Regions from separate parts of the Paenibacillus stellifer genome, predicted to be linked through region 1. Evidence: a T-box and tRNA genes for the amino acid it is inferred to sense, from the RefSeq annotation. Region 1 holds a T-box; the other holds one or more tRNA genes.
What was found. A T-box is a leader RNA that pairs with one kind of tRNA and senses whether it is charged. The one in region 1 lies ahead of metG (methionine--tRNA ligase), so its partner is inferred to be a tRNA-Met.

Region 1 (16,294 bases):
ATTCTGACCGATGCCTCCCTGACCATCCAGCCCGGCGAGCTGATCGCCCTGATCGGAACGTCCGGCGAGGGCAAGACGACGCTGCTGCGCCTGCTGCTCGCGCTGATCAAGCCGAGTCACGGCGACATTTCCCTTACCGCATTAGGCCGGGAGCGCATCGCGCTGTCAGCCGATACCCGGCCGTATTTCTCCTATGTGCCCCAGGGGAACACGCTGTTCTCCGGCACAATCGCGGATAATCTGAAGATAGGCCATCCCTCCGCCACCGAGAAGGAGATGAACGACGCGCTGGAGGCCGCCTGCGCCCGGAGCTTCGTAGAGAAGCTGCCCGAAGGCCTCCATACCGTGATCGGCGAGCATGGCTCCGGGCTGTCCGAAGGCCAGGCCCAGCGCATCGCCATCGCCCGCGCGCTGCTGCGGCCCGCGCCGATTCTGCTGCTGGACGAAGCCACCTCGGCGCTCGATATGGACACGGAGTGGGCGGTTCTCCAGAACATACGAAGCTTCCAGCCGCGCCGCACCTGCATCGCCATCACCCATCGGCTGTCTGTCTTCGACGTATGCGACCACATTTACAGATTGTCCGAAGGCAGACTGTACCGGGAGCAGAAGGAGCTGGCTGTCCGCAGCGAGTAGGCAGGGGCCGCAGCCCGGGCAGCATACGGTCCATTCGGCTCTCCGCACATGAAACAGGCCGGGCACTTCGGCGCCGCTCCCGAAGGAACAGCGCCGAAGTGCCCGGCCTGCCGCATTTCAAAGCCCCGGGCGAACCGCCGGGGCTTCTGTCCGTTGAATGAATCTGATCTTAGGAGAAGGAATACCAGGTATGCTTACCGTCGCTGTAGCTTGCATCCGGAACAGCTTTCAATTGAGTTCCGTATTCCGTTCCGCTAACCTTCAATTCTTTCAATTCCGGCTTTTCCCAAACTTTCATGTATTCCACCTCCTGATAATATAAAACATTGACCATCGCCCTTATTCTATGCGTTGAGTGTGGGCAATATTTGTAAACTACAATACACGATTTTTTGGAAGAAATCAAGAAGTTCGATCGTTATAAAGAACAGTTTCTCTCTAAATCTGTCTTTTCTGTTTCTTTTTGTTACTTTCTATTATCGTGTCAAACCCGGATTTCGTTCAGCCTTTGAGTCATGGCCTGTATTTGCTCGTCAACCGAGAAACCGTGCTCCGGACGCTCAAGATGAAATACAGGAAGCTGCGCGCCGAGCCGTGAGCAGCGCATGAAATGCTCCTGACGCTTGCCCATGAATTCGATCAGCTCCGGCCGGTAGACATTGCGCATGATGGTCATCAGCTTGCCCGGCCCCCTCACCTCCGAGATCATTACTTCATTACCCGGAGAGGCCGTCAGTTCAAACAGGGCAGCCAGCTTTTGGGGAGATCGGATGAAGCCGCCTTCCATCGGAACATGGTACTTATCCCGGATTCCGGGAATCCGGGTGAAATCCCCGACGCCGCCGAAGATCCGCTCCGCCGTATCCCGCCACAGCTTCTGGCGGGGAAAAGCCGGGAGAATCCGGAAAGCGCCGTCCGCATCTTCCCGCAGCGCCGCCACATCGTCGGCGAGAAAGGCGCTGCCCCGTTTGTTCAGAGCGGCGGCCAGCGTTGACTTGCCCGCTCCCGAGCAGCCCGTAATAATGATATGCCGGCCCCCCAGCTCCAGAGCACTGCCATGAATGGGGAGCAGTCCCCGCTGCATGAGCAGCGCGCCCATGCAGGTTCCCAGAATGAACAGCGTATGGGCCTCCGGCTCGCAAGCATCGCTTGGCTCCGCGATGATCTCCCGTCCTCCCCTTACCAGAAAGCAGCCGATATCCTGCACGCGAAAGGCGAAGCCGTCCTCGCCGACCATAATATAGGCATGGGAATTCTCCGGGCCGGGAATCTGGACGGGAACCTTCCCTTCCCTGATCCATACGTCCGGTACTCCATCCGCCGGCAGCAGCCCTTCCAGGGGAAAGGCGGAAGCGATGTTGCATCCGAAGGCTTTATAATGAAATTCCAGGTTCTGAACATCCGAATTGCGGTCGTGCATGTCTACCACCTCAGCTGGGAATGTAGTGTTTCGTATGCCGGGAAATGCGCTCCCGCTTATAACTGTCGACAAATCGGGCGAAGATCACAGCAGTCAGAATATAGGCCACCCGGTCCTCATCCACTTTCGCCACATCCCGGCTGACTTCATCCAGAAGCTCTCTCAACTGCTCTGTCTCCAGATAGCGCTCGCTGTCCTCCCTGTCCAGAATCTTGCGGGCTTCCGCCAGCAAACTCGGCCATTCCGGAACGAGCCGATGAATCCAGTCGGCGCTCTGAAGGCCCTTCTTGATGATATTCAGGCGGATCGGATCGGGCAATATGCCCTTCATAGCCCGGCGTAGCAAATATCTCTCCTGGCCATGGCGCACGAACTGCCCGGACGGGATCGCCATGCAGAATTCGAAGACGCGCCGGTCCCTGGACGGGTCACGGATCGTAATGCCGTTCGCGAGTGAGAGCTTCGTCTCCACTGCGCCGATATGCACAAGCGGCAGCGGACTCGTTCTGGATTTCAAATCCTCCCGGTAATCGGGATAACGCTGAACCGGCACATTGGTGCCGATGGCATCCAAACGGCTCTCTACCTTCCACTTGCGGGCCAGCGAGCGATTGACCGGCACGCCCCGGAATCGGTCGTAGCCGCGAAGCTCCCTGCGGCTGCGCCACAGCTTCAATCGGTAGGGAGTTACGACCGGAATCGCGCTTTTGAATACTTTGGAGATCGGCTCGTTCACAAGCCGGCTGAAGCCCAGCAGCTCCCTGACGGCCGAGAATGCCCTGCCCCTTTTCCACAATGTCATTAAATGAACAGCGAAATTCCCGTAAGAGATCGTGTTGTTCCCGCTCTGCCCGTTCAGCATCACCGTACAGTTCCGCTCCGCGGCCAGCTTCAGGAAGGAATGATACCAGGTCATGTTCCGGAAAATTTTATAGGGCTGCTCGAAAATGCGGATCAGCTCGTCAATGTCGGTTGTACAGTTCTTCTCCGCGAAGCTGCTGTACGTAATCTCCACATTGGGATAAGCCTCGGCGATCAAATCCACCTCCGGCGCTTCGTTATAGACCCGCATCCGAGGAGGCTTCTTGTCAAAATCCGGCACAGGGACGGAGGTGAAGCCATGCAGCTTCCTGCCCTGCGCCTCAAGCAGGGGGGCCGCAACACAGGCGATGGAGCCGGAATCCATTCCGCCGCTGAGGAAGATGCCCGTCTCGCCAGCGCTGCGCAGGCGGCAGGCTACCGCCTCCTTGAAGATCCGGTTGAAGGCCTCTTCGTACTCTTCATCCGAGGCAAAACGGACCGGCTTGATGTCCTTCAGCGGGTCCCAATATCGGTTCTTCAGGAATTCCCCCGCCCGGACAACGGCCGTGTGCGCGGGCGGAAGCTGGTAAATGTCCCGATACACGGTTTCTTCAGGGTCCGTCTCATGCTGAATGCCTTCGATCGACAGAAAATCCGCGATCCACTTCTCGTTCAGCTCCGCCTCCTCGCCGCGCAGCGCAACCAAGGGCTTCTCCACCGTGCAAAAAGCGAAATAATCCGCGCCTTGAGTATAATAGAGGGTTCTTGAGCCCATGGCATCGCGGACCAGAAACAACTCCCTCCGTTCCTTGTCCCACACGGCAAAAGCGTAGTCCCCGATCAAATGGTTCGGGCAGGCATGTCCCCATTTCTCATACGCTTTCAGAATAAGAGTGCCGTCGGTGACAACCTGCGTCTCATCCAGCCCCAATTGCTCCAGCAGTTCGGCGCGGTTGTCGATAATGGCGTCGGCCGCAAGCACCAGACTGCCACTTTCGTTCTCTCCCGGCAGTTCTTCCAGCTTCGATTCGGGCGTATGATGGAAAACGCCGCAGCCCAGATGAACGGACCCGTCGGTCCATTCGCCCGTTCCCTGAAACGAATAAATTTTCAGTTGCCCGAACAACGCGGGGCCGGCCGAAACAGCCTTCCGGTCGCCTCCAAAAACGCATATCCCGCTGATTGCACCCATCTGCCCTTTCTCCTCTCTTTTCCCCGATGCATGCTAGGTTGCTAGATCCCAGGTGGTTAGGTGGATCAAAAGGCAAAATTCCTGCGTCTATCCTGGATTAACAGCGACCCGGCAGGGGCAGCGTTATGGATGCCTCGAATATTAGTCAAAGCCAAGTTCAGAGCCCCCCTATGTATTTCATTCTTGTCGGCTGCCTATGGCAGTATGTATGTCTAATTTACCATTTTTGCCGTGCTTAATAAAGAACGGTTTCCACCCGCTTCCAAATATGCCGTCCTCTTCTGTAAAAAGGATTGGAATCTTTTATGGTTTTAGAATCAGGTACTAAGAGTTCGTGCTATAATAGGGGAGCAATACGAATAGCTTGTGTATAGGAGATGGATCAAGTTGGGTAAAGAGCAATGGATCGCGCCGGAGCGCTACAATATGACGTCGGAGATGGAACGCCATCCCGCCGGGAAGCTTGCGCTGAAATGGTTAAGCGATAAAGGCGAATACGAGGAAATCACGTACGGAGAGCTGCTGAAGCTTGCAGGCCGCCTTGCAGGCGGCCTTGCCGAGCTGGGGCTGCGCCAGGGCGACCGGGTGCTCGTCATGGTCCCCCGCCGCATCATCGCCTATGTTATATATCTGGCCTGCCTGAAGCTCGGGCTGGTCATCATCCCGTCCTCGGAGATGCTGCGGGCGAAGGACTTGTCCTACCGTCTCCGCCATTCTGAGGCGCGGGCCGTCATCTGCTGGTCCGAGGTAACCGGCGAGGTCAACAAGATTGCTGAGGATCTGCCCGCGCTGGATTACCGCCTGTCCGTCACTCCGGACGATGGCGAGGCGGAAGCCGGCTGGACATCGCTGCAGTCGCTGATGGAAGGCCGGGACAGCTCCTATCCGACCGCCGACACCGGCCGGGACGACATGGCGATTCTGGCTTACACTTCGGGTACGACCGGCAATCCGAAAGCGGTGGTGCATACACACGGCTGGGGGTACGCACATCTGCGCATCACCTCGATGTGGCTTGATATCCGGGAGGAGGATACGGTCTGGGCGACCGCCGCTCCCGGCTGGCAGAAATGGATCTGGAGCCCGTTCCTGTCCGTGCTCGGCCACGGCGCTACCGGCTTCGTCTACCACGGCTCCTTCCATCCGCACCGCTATCTGCAGCTCATTCAGGACCAGAATATCCACGTCCTGTGCTGTACGCCGACCGAATACCGCCTGATGGCGAAGATCGACGGACTCGGCCGCTATGACCTGTCCCGCCTCCGCTCCGCCGTCTCTGCCGGCGAGCCGCTGAATCAGGAGGTCATCCATGAATTCCAGCGCATGTTCAGCCTGACGATCCGCGACGGCTACGGCCAGACGGAGAGCACGCTGCTCATCGGCACGCTGAAGGATGCCGAAATCCGGCTCGGCTCGATGGGCAAAGCAACCGCCGAGGGCATGATCGAGGTCGTGGATGAGAACGGCGTTCCGCTTCCTCCGGGAGAGGTAGGCGACATCGCCGTCCATGTGAACATGCCGGCGCTGTTCCAGACCTACTACAAGGACCCGGAGCGCAAGGCGGCTGCAGTACACGGCGAGTATTTCATTACCGGCGACCGGGCCGAGAAGGATGAGGACGGCTATTTCTGGTTCGAAGGCCGCGGCGACGATATCATCATCAGCTCGGGCTATACGATCGGCCCGTTCGAGGTGGAAGAAGCGCTGATGAAGCATCCGCTGGTCAAGGAATGCGCCGTCGTCGCCAGCCCCGATGAAATCCGGGGCCATGTGGTCAAGGCCTTCATCGTGCTGAAGGATGGCTGCGAAGGCACACCGGAATTGGCCAAGGAACTCCAGGCCCATACGAAGGAGATTACCGCACCGTATAAGTATCCGCGCAGAATCGAGTTCATCTCCGATCTCCCCAAGACAAGCTCCGGCAAAATCCGCCGGGTCGAGCTGCGGGAACGCGAACGGGCGGCCAAACGATAAGATCAGGGCGCTCAATTGATCTGCGCTGAGAGAGATTGAAGGTTGAAAGACCCCTGCCCGCTTGCATGCGGTGCAGGGGTCTTTTGCTTTTGGCGACGCCTAGCAATCGGAGGTGTAGCCCGGGCGGCTGGGCGCCGGGTAGTTGCGCGCTTCGCGTCAGCTGCCGGATAGACAGCCGGGCAGCCGGTGCAGCCCGGACGGCTGGGCGCCGGGCAAGATGCGCGCCTCGCGTCGGCCGCCTGATAGCGGCCGGGCAGCCGGTGTGCCACGCGGCTGGGCGCAGGGCTAGTTGCGCGCCTCGCGTCAGCTGCCGGATAGCCGGCTGGCCAGCTGGTGTAGCCCGGGCGGCTGGGCGCCGGGCAAGATGCGCGCCTCGCGTCAGCTGCCGGATAGCCGGCTGGTGCGTCCGGCCACCTCGCTTAGTTGCTCTATCCGCCTGTCACTCCTGACGCTCTGCGGCCGCCGCCTGATCGTTCAACCGTTCCCGCTCCTCCTCAATCACCCCGGGATCGATCCGCTCGAAGAGCAGCCGCAGCTCTGTAATTTCGCGCCCCGCAGGCACGAGTTCAAGCTGCCAGCTCGGAGCCCCAAGCGCCAGGAAGCGGCGGATTTGGCCGCAGGCGAACGGAATGAACGGCTCCAGCAGGTTAGCGAAATTGGCGATAATCTGGACACATTCGTACAGAATGGCGCCGCACGCCGCACGGTCTTCCTTCAGCACAGCCCATGGCTGCTGCTCATCAAAAAAGTGATTGCCTTCCCTCACCACGGCAAAAATACGCTCCAGCGCCCGTTTGAAATGGCCGTCTTCGATCAGTGTTCCCGCCTCCGTATACAGCCGCTCCAGGCGAAGCCTCCATTCGTCTCCAAGCTTTCCCGCCGGCACACGCCCTTCGAATGATCGGTTCAGAAACGCGAGCGTCCGGTTAACGAAATTGCCGAATGCCCCCAGCAGCTCGCCGTTATGGCTGTAAATGAATTCCCGCCAGGAGAAATCCGTATCCCGCTTCTCCGGCCCGTTCGCCAGCAGGAAATAGCGGATGGAGTCCGGATCATACCGGCTTAGCAGATCGGGCACCCACACGGCCCAGTTCCGGCTCGTGGAGAACTTCTGGCCCTCCAGCGTCAAATACTCGCAGGATATGATCCGGTCGGGCAGATGATAGCCCCCTCCGGAGCCTAACAGAATCGCCGGCCAGATCAGCGTGTGAAACGGGATATTATCTTTCCCGTGGACATAGTAGGCGGTGATCGGCTCGCCCCCGTCCCGCCAGAAGGCCTCCCAGTCCCCGCCCTTCTCCGCAGCCCATTGCCGGCTTGCCGACAAATAACCAATGACGGCATCCAGCCAGACATAAATCTTCTTGTCCCGGAATCCCGGAACCGGAACGTCCACTCCCCAATCCAAATCCCGCGTCGCTGCCCGGTCCTGCAAGCCTTCCTTCAAATAACGGGAAGTCAGCTTGACCGCATTGTCTCCCCAGTTCCCGGAGCGCCCTTCTGAATAGGCCTTCAGATCCTGCTGCAGCGAGGACAGCTCCAGATACAAATGCTCAGCCGGCCGCTCCGCCGGGGGATTCCCGCAAATTTTGCAGATCCGGTCCAGCAGATCGGCGGGATCGAGCAGCGCCGAGCAGGCATCGCATTGATCGCCTCGGGCGCGGCTTCCGCAGAAGGGACAGATGCCCTCCACATAACGGTCGGGCAGAAACCTGCGGTCGGTCTCGCAGTAGGTCTGCGTGACTGTCTTCCTGTACAGCCTGCCTTCCTTATGCAGGCCGAGGAACAGCTCCTGTACGACCTGATGATGGAACGCCTGATCGGTCCGGGTGTACAGATCGTAGGTGAATCCCAGCCGGTCGAAGCAATCCGCGAACTCCCGGTGATAGCGGTCCGCGATTACTCCCGGAGTTACGCCCTCCTTCATTGCCTGGACGGCGACCGGTGTGCCGTGGCAGTCGCTGCCGGACACATACAGCACCTCCTCGCCTTTGGCCCGGTAATAGCGCGCAAGCACATCGCCGGGCAGCACGCTGGCCAGCCTCCCGAGGTGCAGCGAGCCGTTGGCATACGGCCAGGCGCCTCCGATGAATATTTTGCCCATGTTCATTCATCCTTCCCATGTATGATTCCCTGGCTACACCAAAGCCAAATCCCCCGGCCAAGCGGCGGGACTTGCTTAGAAGCGAATTCCGGCACTGAGCGAACTCCCCCGAACGCAAAAAAGCCCTCATCCCACAAAGGGACGAGAGCTTAAGCTCACGCGGTACCACCCAATTTCATTTCCGCCTTGCGGCGGTCACCTCTTCAGGTACGGCGAAAATTATCGCTTATACCCTAGCACGTTAACGGGTGCGGGTTCCGGCGCAGCCTACGGCCCTTGAAAAGGCTTCGGTGCGCAGCTCAGAGACCATGTTCCCAAGACTCTTCTTCTCCCCTTCTCAGCTCCCGGGGCTCTCTGTCGGAAGATATCCGCTTGGTACTCTTTCTCTTCAAAGCTTTTGGCATATGTCAGGTTACGGGCATTATATGTCCATCTCTTCATCAGCGCAACCTCTTACATCACGCCCCTAAATCACGCTGCCTTAAATACGCCGATCACACTGCCTTAAATACACCGATCACGCCGCCTTCACCGGATTCGGCTTTTCCGGATTCGCCTTTTCCGACGGTCCTCCCGGAGCGTGCCTCACACGCATGAGGATCAACAACGCCGGCCGGGCTGCTCCGAACTAACGAATGGCTGCTACTTGATCTTTTCACCCTTGCCGTGCAGAATTTTCAGTTCTCCGTTCTCATACCCGACCGAATAATTCATGCTGTAAGACTGATACACGGTGCCACTGTCCTTCCGCTCTTCGGCTGTAATATCGACAGTCACCTGAGCGCCATCCTCCAGCTTCTTCAGCGACAAGGTTCCCAGCGTGATGTAACCCGTCTTCAGATAACCGCTGCGGAAATCCTCGTAGCTGATCTTGCCCTGCCACTCGCTGCCCAGCAGTGAATAAGCGGAGACATAGTCGCCCGTGTTCAGACTCTCGTAAAAATAAGCCACGATATCACGCTCATCCGCGTACCCGTCTCCGCCGTCATCGTCCTCGCCTCCGGCACTCACGTCCGGCAGCTTGGACATAGGCTGGGCGGACCATTCCCGCGCCTGGGCGATGATGCTGGAAATCGGGATGCTGAAGCCGATGCCCGACTCTTCCGTAGCGGCGGCGGAGTTGATGCCCAGCACCTCGCCCGTCTCTGCGTTCACCAGCGGTCCCCCGCTGTTGCCGTGGGTAATCGGAGCCGAAATCTGGTACAGATTGCTGTAGGTGTAAGGATCAATATCGAAGCTCCGGTTCAGGCCGCTGATGATTCCCGTCGTCACCGTGTTCTCCAGTCCAAGCGGACTGCCGAGCGCCAAAATCTCGTCACCGGCCTCCGCTTTATAGCCTTCCGCCAGCGGCAGCGGCTCCAGTTCCTTAAGCTCCGGAACCCGGACAACCGCCACATCCGTCTCCGTTCCGATGCCGATGACCTGGCCCTTGTATTCCTTATGATTCAGCGTCCGCACAGTCACCTCCCGGGAGCCGGACACGACATGGGCGTTGGTGAGCAGGTCGCCCTGCTTGTTGTAGAGGAAGCCCGAGCCCAGTCCATCCCCGCTCTCAATCGTGACCACCCGTTTCTGGCTGTCTTCAATAATGGCCTTGCGTGTCTTCGGGGCCGCAGCTTTCACAGCCCCCTTATCGTCCTGCGCAGAAGTCTTGGCTGCGGCAAGCAGCGGCTGTCCGTCCAGGCTGGACTCGGCGGATTGATGGATCAGATAGGCGCCAGCCGTACCCGATCCCAGAATAATCAGGCATGCGGCTGCGCTGATCCATGTTCCCTTGCTCATCTCTCATGCCCTCCTATTCCAGATACCAGGTGGCATTAGCGACCGATACCGTGGCCTGGTCGTACACCCCGTAGTAATATGTCGAGAAACTGCCCGATTCTCCCGGCTCCAGCCGGAACGGCGAGACATCGGCGTAAGTTTCTCCGAGATACGCGCCCGAGCTGTCGTAAATGGAGAGATTGACGCTGATCGAATAGATCGCCCGGGTCGCCTTATTGGTGGCCGTTCCGCTGATCATCAGATCGCCGTATTCATCCAGAACCGCCTGAAGCCCGGTCACATCGACAGCGGCCGTCCGGTTCTTCATGTCCTCCTCCGCTGCCTGCTGCTGGGCAAGCTGAATGCGCTCTGCTTCGGCCTTCTCGAACTCGCGCTTGGCTTCCTCGACCTGCTTCCGGTACGCGGTCAGCTTCTCATTGTCCGCGTCATAGGAGAGGCCCGTGTCGACCTCCTCCAGCGCTCCAGCGAAATCCTTCTTCCGCAGCTTCTGCTCGGCCGCCGAATAGCTGATCGAGGCGATTTTGCCGATAATCTGCTTCTTCACCGCAGCCGCCTCCGTTCCGGACAGCCCTTTCAGCGTATCCAGCTTCGCGGCCAGTGCGTCGACCGTGCTCAGCTTGTCCAGCTCGCTCTTGATTTTGAGCACGGTCAGCAGCACCTGATCTGCCGCCAGCTCCTTCTTGAGCGGCGCGAAGAGCGGCTCCTCCCGCTTGCCGATCAGCCCTTCTACCGCGTTCAGCTCCTTCTCGCCTTCGCTCAGCTTCTTCGCCTTAAGAAGTCCGGCGGCGCTGTCCAGCCGGGTCTGAAGCTGGGCGGCCTTCGCCGCAAGCTCCAGGTCCCGGGCCAGCGCGGCATAGCCCGGCCGCGCATTCCCGGCGCGATCCAGGAGCGAGACGGCGGAGTCATACTTGCCCGCCAGCGCCTCCGTCTTGGCCTGCTGCTGCAGCGCCAGCACCTCCAGGTTCACCGATTGCTCATGCTGATGCAGCAGCGTGAGCCCAAGAGCCGTACATCCCGCCAGCAGAAGCGGAATCACCCACTGGAATACCCGCCCGGCTCCGCGCTTCTTGACGGGAGCCTGCTCCCTTGGGGAGCGCGCGCCCCCCGCCTCCGGGCGAATGAACGACGATCCCGGTTTCCGGACTGCTTCCGCTCCCGCAGCGACCTCCAGCACAGCCTGACGAACCTCCTCCGTCAACAGCCTGGCGCCGCATTTCCCGCATACCTTCTGTTCCGGGGCACATTTCTCCCCGCACTGATGACAATACACCTTGCTCCCCCCAGAGTCCCTTGATGCTGCTACTCGAACTTGCAGCCGATTATATGGATGCCGCCGGAAGACCCGGATCAGCCTTGCGATCCGGGTCTTCCGGCATGTTATTTTTCACTATACCATATTGTGGGTCCCGTTGAGTCCGCCTGCCTGGAAAAAAATCAGCTCAACCCAAGCCGTATCTCCCTTTCAGCCGCATATCAAGACGCTCTCTCAGCCCGGTTAGCCATTCAGGCTCATGCTCCCAGACTTCGGCGGCGGCTCTTCGCACACGGGCATAGTTCGCATGATCTCCCTTTCGCCGATTTGACTGCGTTATTCCAGGGCGTACTTGCTCTGTGTATATGCGGACATCAGAACGCTGCGTCGATCCGCAGAGCTTACATCGTCATAGCGCCTCCGAACCTTGCCAGATACGCTTCCTTCTCCTTATAGTCGGGCATGACGCCGCCCACCCGTCTCCAGAACGAACGGTCGTGATTCATATGGAGCAGGTGGCACAGCTCATGGACGATGACATAATCGATCACCTGCGGCGGAGCCATGGCCAGCAAATAGTTGAAGGTCAGCTTCTTGTCCGAGCTGCAGCTGCCCCATTTGGTGCGGGATTCGACGATTTCGACCGACTTCGGCTTCACCTTCAACTGCTTCTGGTACGCGCCAATCCGTTCCTCGACAACCTTCCGGCAGCTGGCAAAATAAAACCGCTTCAGCCGTACCCTCAGCTCCTCCTCTGTTCCTTCATCCGTACCGATCAGCTCGCGCAGACTGCAAGGTCTGCCGAGGTACAGAAACTTTCCCTCTTCGGTATACTCCTTGGCCTTGAACAAATCCTTGGCCTTCTCCAGCTGATCCAGCTTCTCCGCAATATAGGAGGCATGTCTGCCGACAGCCTCCAGAATCGTCTCCTCTTCGGTATTCTTCGGCGCTTTTACCGTAATGAAGCCGGTGGAGTCGATATGAAGCAGAATTTTTCGGCCTTTGCCGTACTGGACGTGGAATTCAATGATTCGATCCCCGATGTTGATTTTCATAATGTCCTCCCCTGGGAATCCCCCATCGGCTTATCTGAATGTACACATCTGTGTTAAAAATGCGCTAATTACATTTCACGTTCGTATTTGACGCGGCAGAAGACACCATATCCCACGACGAACAGATAAGAAGCTGTCAGCAGCAGAATCTCCGCCAGATCAGTACCCATTAACGCAAAAAGCAAGCAGCAAAGCGCCGAACACGTATATCATCACATCATAGGCTTTGGCCTTCGCCCGGTTTCCAACTGCAATGTTGCGTTCATCCTTCTCTGCGATCTCGATTTCCCTCTGCAGATCCGGCCGGTTCTTAAGCGACCGCTTACGCAGGATCTCCCCCATCCCGTGTCCAAACATGCCGCTGCCGATACCGACCAGCACATAGGGAAGCGCCTGCGCGGCATCCGGCAGCAAATCAATCTTCACCGCAACCAGCCCCGAGGCAAGCAGGATAATCCCCAAAATAGCCGCTCCGAACGAATAAGCGCGTTTGCTCATCTCGATTCTTCCTCCTCGTAAATAAATATCTCCTCAATGCTCATGCCGAAATATTTGGCGATTTTGAAGGCAAGCAGGATGGACGGATTGTATCTGCCGTTCTCCAGAGACCCTATAGTCTGCCTGGACACTTCCAGCGCGGACGCCAGCTCCTCCTGCTTAATTCCCTTCTCTTTGCGAATTTGCTCCAGCCTGTTCTTCAAAAGCTCCCTCCTCACATGGAAAGTATCCTTTCCACGATTCCATCATACCACGTTCCCCCTCAATGTAAAGCCTACTTTCCATTTCGTTCATCAAATAGACGCTTATATCCTGCTTTAGTCATCCTTCTCGTTGTATGTATACGATCAAATGAATTGTATTTTTATTAATAATATCGTATTATTATTCAAAAAAAAGTGGCGGTGATTATCCTTGGATTACCGATTTATTGAAGAATTATCTCTGAACAACTGGCCTTCCCTCTCAACCCTTCTATACGACAACTGGGTGCTGCGCTTCGCGGACGGTTACACCAAGCGGGCCAACTCCATCAATCCGATTCACCCTTCCACCCAGGATTTGAGTTCCAAGATCAAAGAGTGCGAAAGCCTCTACTTCTCGAACCGGCTGCCCGCCATTTACAAAATAACGCCTTTTGTCCACCCTGCCAATCTGGATGACATTCTGGCAGATCAAGGCTATTCCCTGATTGATCACACAAGCGTCCGGACCTTGAATCTGGATCAAATCCGCGAACCCGCTGGGAACGCTTCGGCCCAAATTTATGAGCGCCCCACCGCCGAATGGCTGGAAGCTTTTTGCCGGATTAATGAGGTTCCTGACAAGTACATTAACGTGATGAAACGGATGTTAGGCAATATCCGGACGAGAACGGGGTTCATATCGCTGAATTGCGGGGAACAAGCTGTCGCCTGCGGTCTTGGGGTGCTTGAGAGAGGTTACATCGGGCTGTATGATATCGTGACGGATGCCAGCTTTCGAAATCGGGGCTTCGGCGAGCAGATGCTCTTGCATTTGCTGAAATGGGGAAAAGATAACGGAGCCGCGCACAGCTATCTGGCCGTGGTTCTGAACAATGCGCCGGCGCTGCGGCTCTACTCCAAAGTCGGGTTCTCCGAAGTTTATACATACTGGTATCGAGTCAAGGAGCTTCCGCAAGCATTGGGCTGACGACGGGGATTCAGATGTTGAGATAGCTCTTAGGCGTTATGTATTGTCTAATCGATGCTCTATTGATCGGATAGATGATATCCCATTTGTTTAGGTCGAAGTCTTTCTCAGACAAATAGTTGTTAGGGCTATCTCCAGATACCCTGACGGGAAGGTCCTTCACTATATGCGGATTAATAGTTACTTCAGCAATCCATCCTGTATCAACCACATATTTAGACTCTGTTACACAGATGTATTTGCCGGTCTCTACATTTTGCTGTACGTTTTCGAGCTTAACCGCAAACTTAATAGGAATGAAATTTAATAGAATGGGAGTAAGTACAACAAATAGCGTGAACACACCAAGCAATATTGCTATTCGCTTCAACCCCGGACTTCCCCCATTTTCTTCATCCTCAGCTTCACTACTTAAGCGAATTGCGGCAGAATTATTTTTCGACTTCAAAGTAAACCAGCTCATTTCTGACATCGAAATAAAACTTCCCAATGTAATCAGAAGACTTCACATATTCATTGAACTCTTCATTAAATGCCCAAGAATGCTCTTTTCCCTCATCTGTATCTAATTGCATTGATGGATTTAGCGTTACATCGCGCCAAGCATAAGAGTCCTTGAATTTCTCAGCGACACCAGGCTCCAGATACACAAATCCTTTCATCCAGTAAGAGGAAGGGCCAAAACTATTTGCTGTTAGGCTAAAAAGTAGACATGGAGAACCGAGAATCGGGTAGAATGAACATAACCAAATTCGAGGTGCTAACATGACGAAAAAATACGATAAAGAATTTAAACTGCAAACGATTCAGATGATCCAAGAAGAGGGTAAGCCGGTGGCACAGGTCGCTCGCGAGTTGGGGATCAGCGACAACACCTTGTACCGCTGGATGGCGGAATACAAACAAGACGGTGCACAGGCTTTTCCAGGCAGTGGGCAACTGAAAGCTGACGACAAGGCAATGAGAGACCTCCAAAAGCGTATCCGTGATCTGGAGGAGGAGAACGACATCTTAAAAAAGGCGATGCACTACTTCGCCAAAGACCGGCGCTGATCTATGCCTTCATCCACGATCATCGCTTCAAGTGCCGAGTCTCGAAGATGTGCGAAGCCTTTGAAGTGTCCCGAAGCGGCTATTACAAATGGACGAAACGAAAAGTCAGCAAGCGTGAAAAACGACGGCGCAAGCTGGAGCGGCATATCCGCCGTATCTTTCTGGAATCCCGCCGGTTATATGGAAGTCCCAAAATCGCTAAAATGCTTCATAAGCAAGGCGTACCCGTGTCGGAGAAATTAGTCGCCCGAATCATGAAGGAACTGGGATTGCGCTCCCGTACGGTGAAGAAATACAAGGCCACGACGAATTCGAAGCACAACTTGCCTGTTCATGAGAACGTGTTGAACCGTCAGTTTAGGCCGTCCGCTCCAAATGAGGCCTGGGTGGCTGACATTACGTACATTCCAACGAATGAAGGCTGGCTCTATCTGGCAAGTATAATGGATTTGTACAGCCGTAAAATCATTGGGTTTCACATGGACGAGCGGATGACCAAAGAACTGGTGTTAACGGCACTGGATCGAGCCTACAGCCAGCAACAACCATGCGGAGAGGTCCTGCATCACTCCGACCGTGGCAGCCAGTATGCTTCCCACGACTACCAGGAACGACTGCGCACCTACAAGATGAACGGCAGTATGAGCCGAAAAGGGAACTGCTACGATAATGCTTGTATCGAATCGTTCCACAGTGTGCTGAAGAAAGAACTCGTGTACTTGGAAAAATTCACAACACGCAAGCAAGCCAAGAAACGCATTTTTGAATACATTACCTGCTTCTACAATGGAAAACGAATCCATTCAGCGATTGGGTATTTTACACCCAATGAATACGAACGTATGTACCGAAATGCTGTGTGATTTTCTCGATTCTGCGTGTCTACTCTATTGACAGAGGTACAGAAGTGGGTTAGAAAAATAATGCGATAACGCCGCGCCGCGGCAGTTAGGAGGATTCTACTTATGAGCAAGGTGGCATTTACTTCATTGCAAGATGTGAATAAAGAGCTGCTGAACATGTACGAATATGACGTCATTCAGACCAAGCAATGGCCGGTGTATGAAATTCTGGCGCATTGCGCGCAGACTATCGAATATTCCATGACCGGTTATCCGCAAATGAAGCCCAAAGTGGTGAGAAATACAATCGGACGCGTGGTGATCAAGCGATTTTTGAAGCAGGGGTTTATGAAGCATGATCTGACGGCCCATGTTCCGGATAGCGTCTCTGCACAGCTACCGATCTCTGGTACAAGAACGCATTTTCTGAATAATGGGTTGTAACGCTCGGCCTGTGTAGTCCCCCCTTGTGGGGGATTTCTTTTTTATGCGCAAAATCAGACGCTGTCCTG
Region 2 (16,294 bases), 2.8 Mb from region 1:
TATCGCGACGACCTTGAGAAGACCGGCAGCGGAGGAAGCGCCGATGGCCGCGAGGAGCCTGGCAGTCTGCTGATCCCTCCGGGAGTCTTCGGCACCAGGGACAAGAAGATTATCCTGTTCGACGACGTCCTCTACACAGGGCGGACAATCCGGGCTGCGATGGACGCTCTGATGGACTGCGGGCGGCCGCGGATGATCCAACTGGCGGTTCTGGCTGACCGTGGACACCGCGAAGTGCCGATTCGTCCGGATTATGTGGGCAAGAACGTACCGACCTCAAAGCATGAATCGATTGAAGTGGCGCTTAAGGAAGTTGACGGCATTGACGAAGTGCACATCATTTCGAACTGGGAGGCAAAATAACATGATGACAGCGACTACAGTGAAGGAGCGCAGTCTGCTGGGTCTGAAGGGCTTGGACCGGAGCGAGATAACGGCGATTTTGGACAGGGCATCCTACTGGGACAAGCAGACGGAGAAATTGAATCCGGTACTGGCCTCGAAATTTGTATCCAACATGTTCTTTGAGAACAGCACGAGAACCCGGTTCTCGTTCGAGATGGCAGAGAAGCGCCTGGGCGCCCAGGTATTGAACTTCGCGGCGGCCGCCTCAAGCGTCGAGAAGGGCGAATCGATCTACGACACAGTCCGCACCCTGGAATCGATGGGCATCGATGCCGGCGTCGTCCGCCTCAAACCGACCGGTGTGCTGCAGCAGCTCTCCGAGAAGGTATCCATTCCGCTGATCAATGCGGGGGACGGCAACAACGAGCATCCTACACAGGCGCTGCTGGACATGTTCACCATGATCAAAACCTTCGGCGAGATCAAGGGACTGACGGTCTCCATTATCGGAGACATTATGCATAGCCGTGTAGCGAGATCGAATCTGTGGGGGCTGACCGAGATGGGAGCCAAGGTTCAATTCTGCGCGCCCGATAACATGAAGGCGCCGGAGCTTGCGGAGCATGCGCCGTACGTCACGATGGACGAGGCGCTGAAAGCGGACGTCGTCATGATGCTTCGCGTGCAGTTGGAACGTCACGCGGGCGGTATGATCAAATCGGCTGAGGATTACCGGACGCATTTCGGACTGACGGAGGAACGGGCAGCGCGTCTCGGAAGCGGAACGGTGATTATGCACCCGGCTCCGGTTAACCGGAACGTGGAAATCGACGACGCAGTCGTCGAGAGCGCCAAATCGCTGATCTTCCCGCAGATGTCCAACGGCGTTCCGGTACGGATGGCGGTTATCGAGCGGGCGATCCGGTAGGGAAGTTCATAAGGGTTAATAATTATACACATAAATGAATTTTTATTATATAATAACGAAAGAGCCCGGATGAATCCGTCGCGGGCGACAAAGGAGAAGCATGAACGTGATTATCAAAAATGCCAGCGTGTTGAATGCAGAGGGCGGCCTTGAGCGCAAGGCTGTCGTGATCGAGAACGGGACCATCTCCTCCATTGTGGATGACAACGAAGCGGTACAGGGCGGCGAAGTGATTGACGCGGGCGGCAAGCTGCTCATCCCTGGACTGATCGATATGCACGTCCATCTTCGCGAGCCGGGCTTTGAGCATAAGGAGACGATCGAGACGGGCAGCCGCTCTGCGGCGAAGGGCGGCTACACGACGATCGCCTGCATGCCGAACACCAAACCGGTAACGGACTCTCCGGAAATCGTCACATTCATCAAAGACAAGGCACGCGAGGCCGGACTGGTCAAGGTTCTGCCTTATGCCGCGATTACGAAGGAACAAAAGGGCGGGGAGCTGACGGATTTCGCGGCGCTGAAAGCAGCCGGAGCAATCGGCTTTACCGATGACGGAGTAGGCGTACAGACTGCGCAGACGATGAAGGACGCCATGGCCCTTGCGGCCGGAATGAATATGCCGGTTATCGCGCACTGCGAGGACAACTCGCTGGTGGTTGGAGCGCCGGTCGCCGAAGGCAGCTTCGCCCGCAAGCACGGACTCAAGGGCATTCCGAATGAATCGGAAGCCATTCACGTCGGACGGGATATTTTGCTGGCCGAGGCGACGGGCGTGCATTACCATGTCTGCCATGTGAGCACCGAGCAATCGATCCGGCTGATCCGCCAGGCCAAGCAAATCGGCATCAAAGTAACCTCAGAGGTATGCCCGCATCATCTCCTGCTGTCGGAAGAGGACATTCCGGGTCTTGACGCCAACTGGAAAATGAACCCGCCGCTGCGCTCCCGCCGCGATGTGGAGGCGTGTATCGAGGCGCTTCTGGACGGAACGATCGATATGATCGTCACCGACCATGCGCCGCACAGTGCCGAGGAGAAAGCCAAGGGCATGCAGCTCGCTCCGTTCGGCATCGTCGGCTTCGAGACCGCCTTCCCGCTGATGTACACGAAATTCGTGGCAACAGGCCAAATGAGTCTGGCGCTGCTGGTGCAGCGGATGACGGCTGATCCGGCGCGGGTATTCGCCCTGAACGCCGGCGAGTTGAAGCCGGGTGCTCCTGCTGACTTGACACTGATCGATCTGGATGCGGAAAAGGAAGTCGATCCGGAGAGCTTCGCCAGCAAAGGGCGCAACACGCCGTTCACCGGCTGGAAGCTCAAGGGCTGGCCGGTTATGACCGTGAACGAAGGCCGGATCGTATGGAGTGAAGAGGCTGTAGCCGGTCTTAAGGATTAAGCCGGACTGAAGCATGGCTTAGGAGAATGCTCTGGGCACAACCCCGGGCGCCCCATTATGCGATAAATACATTCATGCTGCCTTATCCGGCACACTGGATGAAGGAATATCGAGGAAGAGCCTCAATTTGCTGAGCCAAGTTCGAGGGCTTCCATAATTACTGATGAAGAGGAGTGGGATGAAGAATGCAGGCTAGATTGCTGCTTCAGGACGGAACGCTTTTTACCGGCACCGCATTCGGCGCTGAGGGCGAGAAGACCGGCGAGGTCGTTTTTAATACAGGAATTACAGGCTACCAGGAGGTGCTGTCCGATCCTTCGTACTGCGGACAGATCGTGACGATGACCTATCCGCTGATCGGGAACTATGGGATTACGCGTGACGATTTCGAATCCGTGCGCCCATTCGTTCACGGCTTCGTTGTGCGCCGTCATGAGAGTGTGCCGAGCAACTGGCGTGCTGAATACAGCGTCGACGATCTGCTGAAAGAGTATGGCATTCCGGGCATCAGCGATATTGACACCCGGATGCTGACCCGGATCATCCGCCATTACGGCACGATGAAAGCGATCATCACCACTTCGAACAAGCCGGTTCAAGAGCTTATGGAAATGATGAACGATACGACGATTGCCGAGCTTCGCAACCAGGTGGCCCGCACTTCGACGGCGAGCGCCTACAGCAGCCCGGGCACGAAGGAAAAGATCGTGCTGGTCGACTACGGCGCCAAGACAGGAATTCTGCGCGAGCTCAATAACCGCGGCTGCGACGTGATCGTGGTTCCCCACAATGTAACGGCTGACGAAATCCGCCGGATCAATCCGGACGGCATTCTGCTGTCGAACGGTCCCGGGGACCCCAAAGATGTGCCTTACGCCGCCAAGACGATTGCCGAGCTGCTCGGCAACTATCCGATCTTCGGCATCTGCCTGGGCCATCAGCTGTTCGCCCTGGCTTGCGGCGCCGATACCGAGAAGCTGAAATTCGGACATCGCGGCGGCAACCATCCCGTGAAGGAGCTGGAAAGCGGACGCTGCTACATCACATCCCAGAACCATGGCTACACCGTTAATGAAGAGTCCGTTAAGAGCACTGAGCTTGAAATTACACATATCAACAACAACGACAAGACGATCGAAGGTCTGAAGCACAAGCGGTTCCCTGCCTTCTCGGTGCAGTATCATCCAGAAGCAGCGCCTGGACCGCATGACAGCGGCTATCTGTTCGACCGGTTCCTAGAAATGATTGCACAGCACAAAAAGAACACTCCAGCCGTGTCCCGTCAGGCGCAGCTTGCGGCGGATGCCCGGAACTCGGCCCCTACAACGAAACCGCAGCTTGAAGCCGTGAAAGGAGCCTATTAATCGAATGCCTAAGAACGATAAGCTTAAGAAAATTCTCGTGATCGGCTCTGGTCCGATCGTTATCGGCCAGGCGGCCGAATTCGACTACGCCGGAACTCAGGCCTGCCAGGCGCTGAAGGAAGAAGGCGTAGAGGTTATCCTGATTAACAGCAACCCTGCGACCATCATGACCGACACCAACATGGCGGACAAAGTCTACATCGAGCCGATCACGCTCGACTTTGTGACCGGCATCATCCGCCAGGAGCGTCCGGATGGACTGCTGCCGACCCTCGGGGGACAGACAGGCCTCAACATGGCCGTTGAGCTGGCGCGCGCCGGCGTGCTGGAGCAGGAGAATGTCAAGCTGCTGGGCACCCAGCTTCATTCCATCGAGAAGGCCGAGGACCGCGACCTGTTCCGCGAACTGATGCGTGAGCTGGAGCAGCCGGTGCCGGAGAGCACGATTGTGACGACGCTGGAAGAAGCGCTGGACTTCGCCGGAGAAATCGGCTACCCGGTTATTGTACGTCCGGCCTACACGCTGGGCGGAACAGGCGGCGGCATTTGTGCGGACGAAGACGAGCTGCGCGAGACGGTTAAAGCCGGTATTCGCTACAGCCCGATCGGCCAGTGTCTGATCGAGAAGAGCATCGCCGGCATGAAAGAAGTCGAATATGAAGTCATGCGTGATGCGAACGATAACTGCATCGTGGTCTGCAACATGGAGAACTTCGATCCGGTCGGTGTGCATACGGGCGATAGTATCGTCGTGGCTCCGAGCCAGACGCTGTCCGACCGCGAGTATCAGATGCTGCGCAGCGCTTCCCTGAAGATCATCCGCGCTCTGAACATCGAAGGCGGCTGCAATGTGCAGTTCGCGCTCGATCCGCAGAGTTACCAATACTATGTTATCGAAGTAAATCCCCGTGTCAGCCGCTCTTCGGCGCTGGCTTCCAAAGCGACCGGCTATCCGATCGCCAAGATGGCGGCCAAGATCGCGCTCGGTTACACGCTGGATGAAATCGTCAACCCGGTAACGGGTCAGACCTATGCCTGCTTTGAGCCAACGCTGGATTATATCGTCAGCAAAATTCCGCGCTGGCCGTTCGACAAGTTCATCTACGCCAACCGCAAGCTTGGCACACAGATGAAAGCGACCGGCGAGGTTATGGCGATCGGTCGCACATTCGAGGAATCGATCCACAAGGCGATCCGTTCGCTCGAAATCGGCGTTCACCGTTTCAAGCTGCCGGGCGCCGAGTTGCTGGAGGACGAGGTGCTGAAGACCCGTCTGGCGAAGCCGGACGACGAGCGTCTGTTCCTGATCGCCGAAGCGTTCCGCCGCGGCTACCAGCTGCAGGAAATTCAGGATATCACCCAGGTCGACTGGTGGTTCCTGGACAAAATCGAAGGCATTATCGCCTTCGAGGACCGCATCCGCGAAGAAGAAAGCCTGACGCCGGAGACGCTGTATCAGGCGAAGCGCCGCGGCTTCACAGACCGCGCGATCGCTGAACTGCGGGCGGAAGGCCAGCCGGGAGGCAGTCAGACGAAGGAAGCCGAAGTGCGTGAATTCCGCCTTGGCCAGGGGCTGAAGCCAGTCTACAAGATGGTAGACACCTGCGCAGCCGAATTTGAAGCTACGACGCCTTATTACTACTCGACCTACGAAACCGAGAACGAAGTGCTGGCTTCAGACAAGCAAAAGGTAATTGTACTCGGCTCCGGCCCGATCCGTATCGGCCAGGGCATCGAGTTCGACTACTCCACCGTACATGCGGTCTGGGCGATCCAGAAAGCGGGCTACGAAGCGGTTATCATCAACAATAACCCGGAGACCGTATCGACGGACTTCAACACTTCCGACCGCCTGTATTTCGAGCCGCTCTTCTTCGAGGATGTCATGAACGTCATCGAGCAGGAGAAGCCAATCGGCGTTATCGTTCAGTTCGGCGGACAGACAGCGATCAATCTCGCGGCTCCGCTCAGCGCAGCCGGTGTGAAGATTCTCGGCACAAGCCTGGAGAGCATCGACGAAGCGGAAGACCGCAAGCGGTTCGAAGCGCTGCTGTCCCGCCTTCATATCGCCCAGCCGAAAGGCAGCACGGTAACGACAGTGGACGAAGCGGTAGGCACAGCCCAGTCGCTCGGTTATCCGGTGCTGGTACGTCCTTCGTACGTGCTCGGCGGTCGGGCGATGGAGATCGTCTACTCCGACACTGAACTACTGAGCTACATGAAAGAAGCGGTCAAGGTTAATCCGGAGCATCCGGTTCTGATCGACCGCTACATGCTGGGCAAGGAAGTCGAAGTCGACGCAATCTGCGACGGCGAGACCGTAGTCATTCCGGGCATTATGGAGCATGTGGAACGCGCGGGCGTCCACTCGGGCGACTCCATCGCTGTATATCCTCCGCAGCATCTGGAGGTTGGACTTCAACGCAAGATTGTAGACATCACCGTGAAGATCGCGAAGGAGCTTAAGACGATCGGGCTTGTGAATATCCAGTTCGTCATCTACAAAGGCGAAGTGTATGTCATCGAAGTTAATCCGCGCTCCTCGCGCACCGTACCGTTCCTGAGCAAGGTAACGGGCATCCCGATGGCCCACCTGGCGACCCAGGTTATTCTTGGCGGCAAGCTGAAGGACGAGGGTTATTCGGAAGGACTGTGGCCGGAGAGCGACTACGTATCCGTCAAGGTGCCGGTATTCTCCTTCGCGAAGCTGCGCAGAGTAGAACCGACGCTCGGACCGGAAATGAAATCGACCGGCGAGGTTATGGGACGCGATAGACTGTATGCCAAGGCACTGTATAAGGGCCTCATCGGGGCGGGCATGAAGATCCCGACAACGGGCTCGATCATCGTTACTGTCGCCGACAAAGACAAGGAAGTTGCCGTAGATCTGATGAAGGGCTTCCACCGTCTGGGCTACAAAATCATCGCTACCGGCGGCACGGCGCTGGCGCTGGAGCAGGCTGGCCTGAACGTGATGAACGTCAACAAGATCGGCGAAGGCGAGCCGACGATCATCGATCTCATCCGCGGCGGCCAGGCGAACTTTGTCTTCAACACGCTGACCAAGGGCAAGACGCCGGAGCGTGACGGGTTCCGCATCCGCCGCGAGGCGGTAGAGAACGGCATCGTCTGCATGACATCGCTCGATACCGTAACGGCGCTGCTGCGCATGCTGGAGACGATCAACTTCTCCTCGCAATCGATGCCGGCTTTCGTTGGGCAATAAGCCGCTTGTAACGGAAACTTGATAATCATACACCGATCAACAGGGACGGTTTGCGGGCATCGCAGACCGTTCCGCTGTGCCCGGACCTTTTGCGGGTGCACGTAATGTTATCAGTAAAGGAGCATGGAGATGACCGGAGAGAAGGATACCGCTTCAAGCGCCCCGGCGCACGAACGGAGCAGTGCTAAGGACACGCAGTGGGAGGAGATGGCCGGCCGGCTGATGATTCCGCTGGATTACCCGGATGCGTCGCAGGCGCGGGAGATGATCGGGAAGCTGAGAGGCATTCCATGCTACATGAAGGTTGGCATGCAGCTGTTCTATGCGGCTGGACCGGATTTCGTACGCGAACTGAAGGATAACGGCTATTCCGTCTTCCTGGATGTGAAAATGCATGATATTCCGAACACCGTCAAGGGCGGAGCGCAGAGTGTGACGGCGCTCGGCGTCGACATGTTCAATGTCCATGCAGCCGGTGGCTCAGCCATGATGAAGGCGGCTCTGGAGGGCGTTGAGCTCGCCATCGCGCAGAACCCGGCGCTGAAGCGGCCGCTGGTCATCGCCGTGACCCAACTGACGAGCACCAGCCAGTCCGTGATGAACGGCGAGATCGGCATCCCGGGCGAAGTGCCGGATACCGTAGTGCGCTACGCGCAGCTGGCCGCTGCAGCGGGGCTGGACGGCGTGGTGGCTTCGCCGCAGGAGGCTGCGGCCATATCTGCCGCGTGCGGCAGCGGCTTCCGCACCGTTACACCGGGCATTCGCCCTTCCGGCTCGTCGCTTGATGACCAGAGCCGGGTTATGACGCCGGGACAGGCCATCCGGCAAGGCAGCCATTTTCTCGTCATTGGCCGGCCGATTACCGCTGCACCTGATCCGCGCCAAGCCGCGGAGAACATTATTAAGGAGATGATCCAAGCATGAGCCCATTATTGAACCGAAGCGAACAAATTGCATCCTATCTGCTGAAAATTGAAGCGGTGGCGCTGCGTCCGCAGCAGCCTTTTACCTGGACATCCGGCATCAAGTCTCCCATTTACTGCGATAACCGCCTTACGCTCTCCTACCCTGAAATCCGGAGCTACATCGCCGACGCATTCGCAGAGCTGATCGCCACGCAATATCCCGGCACCGAGGTGATCGCCGGAACGGCGACAGCGGGCATACCGCATGCCGCCTGGGTGGCGGATAAGCTGAACCTGCCGATGGCCTATATCCGCGATAAAGCAAAGGGACATGGCAAGCAGAACCAGATCGAAGGCATCATCTCTCCGGGACAGAAAGTTGTCGTGATCGAGGATCTGATTTCGACAGGCGGCAGTTCGCTGAAGGCTGCGGAAGCCGTCAAGGAAGCCGGAGCCGATCCGGTCGCTGTTCTCGCCATCTTCAGCTACCAGTTGGACCGGGCGGAGAAGGCGTTCCAGGAAGCAGGCATTCCGCTGCAGAGCTTGTCCGACTATGGTACCCTGATCGACGTTGCGCTGGGCCAGGGAAAAATCGCCTCCACCGACGTGGAACTGCTCCAGTCGTGGAGAAAAGATCCGTCTTCGTTCGGCGTCTAAACCATTACATCATTCCAGTCTATCCTGCTTCAAAGCAACAGCCCATCGCCTCTCGGCGTGGGCTGTTGGTGCTGTGTATTGCGCTTTTGCATAAAGACGTGATTCAGGGGCATCCTATACCTGCAGCAGTCGAGACCTTTCATAAAGGAGACATCCTGATGAACTGGATTTACTTCGCCAAGCTCTTCCGGACCCGGTTTCAGGCCGGATGCCTGGCCAAACGGCTGGAGCAGGATGGCTGGATTTACGGCTACCATGATCCCAGCTATGTAGAGATCTACCGCTCCCGCAAAGGTAAGTACGGAGTTCGATTTCTTCCATAATCCATTTAACACTTGACTAATGGCCCTGCTATCCTGTATATTAATTATTGTCGCTGTTTGAATGTTGATCACTGACGCGGGGTGGAGCAGCCCGGTAGCTCGTCGGGCTCATAACCCGAAGGCCGCAGGTTCAAATCCTGCCCCCGCAATAATGCTTCACATAGGCAGTACCCGTCATCATTCATACGGAGACATTAATCAGGGCCCTTAGCTCAGTTGGTTAGAGCGGTCGGCTCATAACCGATTGGTCACAGGTTCGAGTCCTGTAGGGCCCACTACCCTGAAACCCTTGGCTTGCCAAGGGTTTTTTGCTTGTCTTTGTTTATGTTAGTAGGTTGTTGGGTTATGTTAGTGAGTTGTTTCAAATTCATCGATGACAAGGGAAACCGCTTGATCAAGCAGTTCTGAAGATTATGTCCGCTGGGAGCAAAATGCGCAATACGGACAAGTTCTGTTAATTTTTCTCTGGGGACAGGCGTTTTTTTATAGGAGCGAACGGAGCGTCTTGAACGAAGAAAGTTTTCCGCCTCCTCCGGATTTAGTTTTGGATATGTTTTTGAGCTGATTTGATTGGATAAAGGTGTTCTCATATTATCAATGGCTTCCCTTGGACATATCGCTACACAATGGCCGCAGGCAATGCAGTCTTCAGCAGCAACTTCTTCAGGGCCATTTTCTTTAAGTTCTAATACATAAACAGGGCACTCCTTTACGCATAAGCCGCATTTCAGACATTCCTTTACTTGATGAATTGGGGATTCCGGCTGACACCTGTGATTCTGGAGATCTAGCTTATAAATCCGTCCCTGATTTAGAGACATATTCATTCTTGAACCAACATCCAGAGTAAAGGTAATGAAGATAATAATGATGAGACTTGACCAGCCTATGCCTAAGATAATAAAAGAGATGAACATGATAGCCAGAGCAAGCAGGTTCCATGAGCTCACCTTGCTGCTGTCAGCAAGTTTCCCTGCAAATCCGGCCGCTATTGCACCTGCTACACCTAAGAAACCAAAGATTCCAGCTACGGCACTGCCATAATGATAGGGACTGCTTTCTAAAAGGACAAAGAGACCCAAAAAATATTGAATGCACAAATGCGGCAGCACCAAAAACGATGGTTTCTCTTAGTACTTTCTCCTTTTTCAATAATGGAGGCAGGGACAACAGAATATTTTTATATGAATTTTCCTTTGATATTTGATCCTGCGGAAGAGTATAAAATAAGTAAACAGCCAGGGCTAACACAACGATTGCCGCCAATTCATGGACTGCTCTCCATCCCAGTAATTGGCCGACAACTCCTCCTAATACCCGGCCTAACAACACGCCAAGAAATACTCCGGTTAATAAGTGACTGACGATGCTCCCTCGTTTGGCTGACGAAATATTTGACGAAACAAACGGGATGATCAGCTGTGCCGTAACACTGGAAAGGCCCATGAAGAATCCTGCAATTACCATTAAATTAAATGTAGAGACTAAAGTCATTAGATATAATAGTACAGCTGAACCAATCATACTTAAAATAATTAACGGTTTTCTGCTAAATCGATCTCCTAATGGAACAATAAACAACAACCCCAATGTATAGCCGATCTGTATAGAGGTTGCAAGCTTGCCGGATGAGGAAGCAGCTATAGAAAAATAATTGGAGATATCAGTCAATAAAACTTGATCGTAGTACAAATTGGCTACCATTATGGCACAAATAATGGACAACATTACTAATAATTTATTTGTGAAATTCCGGGATCTCAGATCACTGGTCATGTTCACATCTTCCTCTCTGTGAGTTATGAAGATAGTGTATAATGGTGAAATCATTTTAAATAGAAGCCAGGTTATCATATGATTAATAATGCCTATGTTCAGCAGAACCGAAATGGGAGAGGTCGTCATGATATCGAAAAGCAAGGAGCTTGGGTTTTTTTTAAAAAAGAAAAGATCCACACTGAGACCCGAACAATTCGGACTCAAATGCGATAAAAAAAGAAGAGTGGTAGGGCTGAAGAGAGAAGAAGTTGCGGATTTGGCCGGTGTCAGCATTGACTGGTATGTGCGCATCGAACAGGGACAGAATGTGAATCCATCCATAGACGTGCTGCTCTCTTTGAGTCGGGTTTTTCAATTGAATAACGAAGAATAAAGATATTTATTTAATTTGTCAGATAAAAAACCGCCTGTGGAAGACGCCGCTTCCGTTACGATTTCGGACACCTTGCAGAAATTCCTGGATAGTCAAAATCCTTCTTTATTCAATAAATGGTGGAATAACCAAGGCATTATGGGAACGCCAGAGGGTCAAAAACTGTTGCATCACCCTTTAGCAGGAAACTTATATCTTAGTTATATTTCATTTCGATCAACAGAAATTGAGGGAGCAAATATCACCATTCAAATGCCCATAGATGAGGGTACAAGGCATAAATTAAAACAGCTTTAATAGAAACTTGATTGGCTTCATGCCATCAAGTTTTTTTCTGCGAGGGGATGTATTGTGGAGAACGCGCTCTGGGATATATTTCTTCACTAAAAAACGGCTTTAATGGAGAAAGTATTTCTCATAGAGCCAGAACGGAATCGGAAAGGAACAGGGTCAAATGAGAAAAACATTTCGAACGATGATATTGATCATCACTTTTCTTTTGCTGTTCGATCAGGATACGGTATGGGGAAATGGCGTGATGCCCGCAAGCCGTGATCTGTATGAGAAGAATGGAACCGTGCTATGGGAAGTACATACCAATCAAAAGGTTATTGCTTTAACCTTTGATGATGGGCCTGACCCGGTGGAGACGGAACAAATACTAAAGATAATGAAGCAATATCATGCCAGATGTACTTTTTTCGCTATCGGAGAACGTCTCCATGCCTATCCCGAGGTTGCCCGGAAAGTTGTAGAAGAAGGGCATGAGCTGGCTAATCATACGTATCATCATGTGTATTTCAAACGGCCGGTTAACGGGAATCTCGTCGTTAAGGAGCTGGAGCGGACGGAGGAAGAAATTCTAGCCATTACTGGCAAACGGAGCGAATTGTTTCGGCCGCCGGGAGGCTTTTATGATGAAGACTTGGTGAACATCTCGACCCGGCTGGGGCAGAAGCTTATCCTCTGGTCATGGCATCAAGATACCAAAGATTGGAGCCGTCCCGGAGTAAATAAGATTGCGGATAAGGTCATACGAAACGCCAGAAACGGAGATATTGTTTTATTTCATGATCATGTATATGGCCATTCCCAGACTGTTCAGGCCTTGAAGATTATTATGCCCAGGCTGCAGAAACAGGGATTTCGCTGTGTGACGGTCTCTGAGCTCATGAAACTCTCCAATCAACGAAAGGAAAGCACAGAAGATTCTCCCGGGATTCCGCAGGATAATCTCATTTTTCCGAAGCTAACACCTGGGTCATAACGCTCTGGTTGCACTCCGGATTACATCATGCGGAACCTTTCTAACATATGGGCATATGCTGATGTATAAATGATGGAGGGAATGAGATACATGTTTTATGACTCGCGTTGGTACTCTTATCCGGTATACCCGTATCCTTATAGCCCGAATGTGATCCCGAATTATTATCAGGGTACAGGATATCAATCCGTAATTCCGCCATTGCCATTCAATGGCTCCGTGGCCGGGTATACATCTGTACGATTTGCGGAAGCTGTCAAAGACTATGGACCGAACCCGTACGTCGTTAATATTGAAAAGGCTGCGGAGCAAAACAACAACTACCGCACCGCAATATGGACGGGGAAGCATCTCCAGGTGACCTTGATGAGCATCAATGTGGGAGATGATATTGGTCTGGAAGTTCATCCGGATACGGATCAATTTATCCGGATCGAAGAAGGCCAGGGACTCGTTCAGATGGGGGATCGCAAAGATCAACTGGATTATGAGACTATGGCCTATGATGGATATGCGGTCATGGTGCCGGCCGGCAAATGGCATAATATAACGAATAAAGGGAACAGGCCGCTTAAAGTGTATGTCATTTATGCACCGCCGCATCATCCGTATGGGACCGTACATGTAACCAAGGCGGACGCGATGGCGTCCTCCAAGTAGTCATCTATAGCTTCATTAGAAGCAGGGCATTGGCTAAACCCGCCAATTGTGCTAGGGCAAAGGGGCTGTCCCATAAGTAGATTTTCTACGAAGAAACAGCTCATCTTAATTCCAAATGTTGTTAAAAAGACAGCAAGGCAGCGATTCTCCCGTTATTGGAGGGTCGCTGCCTTGCGTTTTTGGTCCACTGCGGCTTGCTTCAGCATATTATGGGCAAGCGAAAGCCACCCGACCTCAAGGGTCACTTTGGACAGCCCTCGAAGCAGAAAACGCCGGAATCCCCGGTTATTTTTCAGTTGCCCAAACACACTTTCTGGCTCAATCATTCGGCGTACAGCCAAGGTATATCCTTCCTCGCTTCGAAGGAGTTCCCGTGCTTGGTGCTGGTATCTTAATCGTTCCAGACTAACGACCACCTCCCGGTCTCCTTTTGCCTTCGTACAACGATCCTTCAGGGGGCAACCTTCGCAGGAGCGGCTTCGATAATGTCGTTTGTGAATTTCGTATCCACTCGTTAAAGCTTCCTTGTGTTCTCTATGAAACTCCAGCGTTTGCCCGGCTGGGCAGGTCCAGGCATCCTCCATTTCGTGATACGTCCAGTTCTCGATCTTAGAGATGTCCGCCTTCCACGCCTTGCTCTTCTCTTTATGGTAACTGCCGTATTTCACGACAGCCCGAATCTGTTCCTGTTCCAAGTAAGCGTAGTTTTCTTCACTCCCATAGCCAGCGTCTGCAATGACGGTCTGCGGCAATTTCCCCAATAATTCCTGAGCTTTATCCAAATGCGGCTGTAAACAGCGGGTATCCGTCGGTCGTTGATGAACACTGTACGCTAAAATGAACTGGTTTTCGGTTCCGATCTGTACGTTGTATCCCGGTTTCAGCTGGCCATTTCGCATGTGGTCTTCCTTCATCCGCATGAAGGTCGCATCCGTGTCTGTCTTACTAAAGCTGTTTCGGTCGCCAAGCAAGTGAATACGCTGCTTCGGAATCCGGTCGGGCTCATGCCAAAATGCTGCTTGAATATCCGGCTAAAATGGGCGGCATCATTGAAGCCCCACTGGAAAGCAATCTCCGTAACGGTGCGATGGGATTGGTTCAGATCGCTAAGGTCCCGGCGGCATTGCTCAAGGCGGCGATCCCGGATTAGCGCAGCGACCGATTGCCCTTCCGCTTCAAACAAGCGATGCAGGTAACGGATCGAAATCCCTTGGCTGGCCGCAACCATGGAAGGGGAAAGATTGGGGTCGGCCAGATGGGAGAAGATGAACGCCCGGGCGCCTGACAGATGGACATTGGCCGTGGAGACAGACTCGCTTAGCTCAGTGCCGGAATACGTACTCAGCGCAGCCGACAGCAAATCCATTGCACTCTCGGCTATTCGCATCCGGGCTGCGGGGTCCAGACCGCGATAGGAGGAGGCCAAAGTTCTGAAGAAGGACGATACCAGGTTGCCGACCGGGTGCTGTGCGCCGGGAATCCGGACAGAAGTCATGCGCTCCGCCTGTCTGCAGCGGGTTATCAGCAGCGAACGGGGAAATTGAAAGACGATTTGCTGGAACGGCTGCTCGAAATGCAGGACGTAGGGTCTGGTGCTGTCGTACAGGACAAAATCCCCCGGTGCGAGTCTCGCTTGACGGCGATCCTGCTCGGTATACCCTTGACCCGCCGTTTGCAGGCTGACGAGAAAATACTCCTCCCCGGATTTCGCGATCTGCTGGTTTGAGCGGACAACATGCTGCGGATCAGACGACACCTCGGATATCTGGATGTCCTCCAGATACCCAACCTCCATTCGTCCGGTGAATCTCTCCCTGGAAAGCTGGGATGCATCGAGCTGCACGAACACGTCACAGATCCGTTCACGCCAATAAGCGAAAGATTCCCGTTCGTCCACCTGCTCTGTCGATAAAATCGTATGCAAGGATAACCCCCCAGTCCAAGAAGTCTTCGAATACTTGAATTGAATAGCACATCGCTTCATTCCATACAGGGAGGTTTATCCAATGTCCAATTATCCCAAATACCGAGTAGCCGCCGTTCAGGCGTCTCCTGTTCTGCTGGACCTTGATGCGACAGTTGACAAAACATGCCGGCTTGTCGATGAGGCGGCAGCCAACGGGGCGAAGGTCATCGCTTTTCCGGAAGCTTTTATACCGGGATATCCTTGGTGGATTTGGCTTGGCAATGCGGATTACGGTATGAAATACTATATTGAACTGTATAAGAATTCCGTTGAGATTCCCAGTCTGGCTGTGCAAAAGCTAAGTGCGGCCGCCAAGCGGAATAAAGTCTATTTCTGTGTATCCGTCACTGAAAAAGAGGGAGGCTCCCTTTATCTGACGCAGCTGTGGTTTGATCCGAATGGGAATCTCATTGGCAAGCACCGTAAGCTGAAGGCGACGAATGCGGAGAAGACCATCTGGGGCGATAGAGACGGCAGCATGATGCCGGTGTTCGAGACGGAGTTCGGCAATCTGGGCGGGCTGCAATGCTGGGAGCATATGCTGCCGCTCAACCTTGCAGCGATGACATCGATGAATGAACAGGTGCATGTATCCTCCTGGCCGATTGGCATGCCGCAGGAAGGTCATTTATTCGGTCCGGAACAATGCGTGGTGGCTACCCGGTACTATGCAATGACCAACCAGGTATTTTGTCTGCTGTCCTCGCAAATCTGGACGGAAGCGCAGCGTGACAAAATATGTGAAACGGAAGAGCAGAAAAATTATATGAAGGTTGGTTATGGTTTCGCCAAAATCATTGCTCCTAACGGCATGGAAATCGGAAGCCCGTTAGCCCATGATGAAGAAGGGATCACTTACGCGGATATTGATTTGGAACAAATCATTCCCGGCAAATTCCTGATCGATCCGGCAGGCCATTATTCCACACCGGGATTTCTGTCCTTGTCGTTCGATCGAACGGAGCATAAGCCGATCAAGCATATCGGCGGGGCTACGCAAAAGGTTTTGACTTATGATGAGCTTCAATTCAAAAGCGAAGCCGGCATTTAGCCTATCAACATTTAAGCAGCAGAACGAATATAAATGAAAGTAGCAAATCCT

Region 2: it has a tRNA-Met gene. The T-box ahead of metG (methionine--tRNA ligase) is inferred to sense a tRNA for this amino acid. The anticodon was not compared.

What each region holds. Positions count from the first base shown of each region.
Region 1 is NZ_CP009286.1:1,090,082-1,106,375, reverse strand. It holds gene PSTEL_RS05100 (ABC transporter ATP-binding protein) at 1-636, shown strand, start outside; gene PSTEL_RS28675 (hypothetical protein) at 806-934, opposite strand; gene PSTEL_RS05095 (hypothetical protein) at 1,121-2,056, opposite strand; gene PSTEL_RS05090 (asparagine synthase-related protein) at 2,067-4,049, opposite strand; gene PSTEL_RS05085 (acetate--CoA ligase) at 4,476-6,023, shown strand; gene metG (methionine--tRNA ligase) at 6,463-8,127, opposite strand; T-box leader at 8,262-8,528, opposite strand; gene PSTEL_RS05075 (S1C family serine protease) at 8,770-9,909, opposite strand; gene PSTEL_RS05070 (FxLYD domain-containing protein) at 9,923-11,179, opposite strand; gene PSTEL_RS05065 (M48 family metallopeptidase) at 11,563-12,216, opposite strand; gene PSTEL_RS05060 (hypothetical protein) at 12,376-12,714, opposite strand; gene PSTEL_RS05055 (helix-turn-helix transcriptional regulator) at 12,711-12,917, opposite strand; gene PSTEL_RS05050 (GNAT family N-acetyltransferase) at 13,129-13,887, shown strand; gene PSTEL_RS05045 (hypothetical protein) at 13,898-14,350, opposite strand; gene PSTEL_RS05040 (hypothetical protein) at 14,319-14,654, opposite strand; one part of gene PSTEL_RS05030 (IS3 family transposase) at 14,653-14,908, shown strand; one part of gene PSTEL_RS05030 (IS3 family transposase) at 14,908-15,803, shown strand; gene PSTEL_RS05025 (DUF1569 domain-containing protein) at 15,906-16,226, shown strand.
Region 2 is NZ_CP009286.1:3,992,544-4,008,837, reverse strand. It holds gene pyrR (bifunctional pyr operon transcriptional regulator/uracil phosphoribosyltransferase PyrR) at 1-363, shown strand, start outside; gene PSTEL_RS18565 (aspartate carbamoyltransferase catalytic subunit) at 365-1,273, shown strand; gene PSTEL_RS18560 (dihydroorotase) at 1,374-2,672, shown strand; gene carA (glutamine-hydrolyzing carbamoyl-phosphate synthase small subunit) at 2,858-4,036, shown strand; gene carB (carbamoyl-phosphate synthase large subunit) at 4,041-7,262, shown strand; gene pyrF (orotidine-5'-phosphate decarboxylase) at 7,470-8,186, shown strand; gene pyrE (orotate phosphoribosyltransferase) at 8,183-8,824, shown strand; gene PSTEL_RS28030 (hypothetical protein) at 8,983-9,147, shown strand; tRNA gene PSTEL_RS18535 (tRNA-Met) at 9,223-9,296, shown strand; tRNA gene PSTEL_RS18530 (tRNA-Ile) at 9,349-9,422, shown strand; gene PSTEL_RS28200 (nitroreductase family protein) at 9,423-10,064, opposite strand; gene PSTEL_RS18520 (MFS transporter) at 10,108-10,923, opposite strand; gene PSTEL_RS28195 (helix-turn-helix domain-containing protein) at 11,051-11,299, shown strand; gene PSTEL_RS28190 (hypothetical protein) at 11,315-11,596, shown strand; gene PSTEL_RS18510 (polysaccharide deacetylase family protein) at 11,754-12,566, shown strand; gene PSTEL_RS18505 (cupin domain-containing protein) at 12,657-13,226, shown strand; partial or broken gene PSTEL_RS18500 (transposase) at 13,379-14,197, opposite strand; gene feaR (transcriptional regulator FeaR) at 14,137-15,210, opposite strand; gene PSTEL_RS18490 (carbon-nitrogen hydrolase family protein) at 15,233-16,243, shown strand.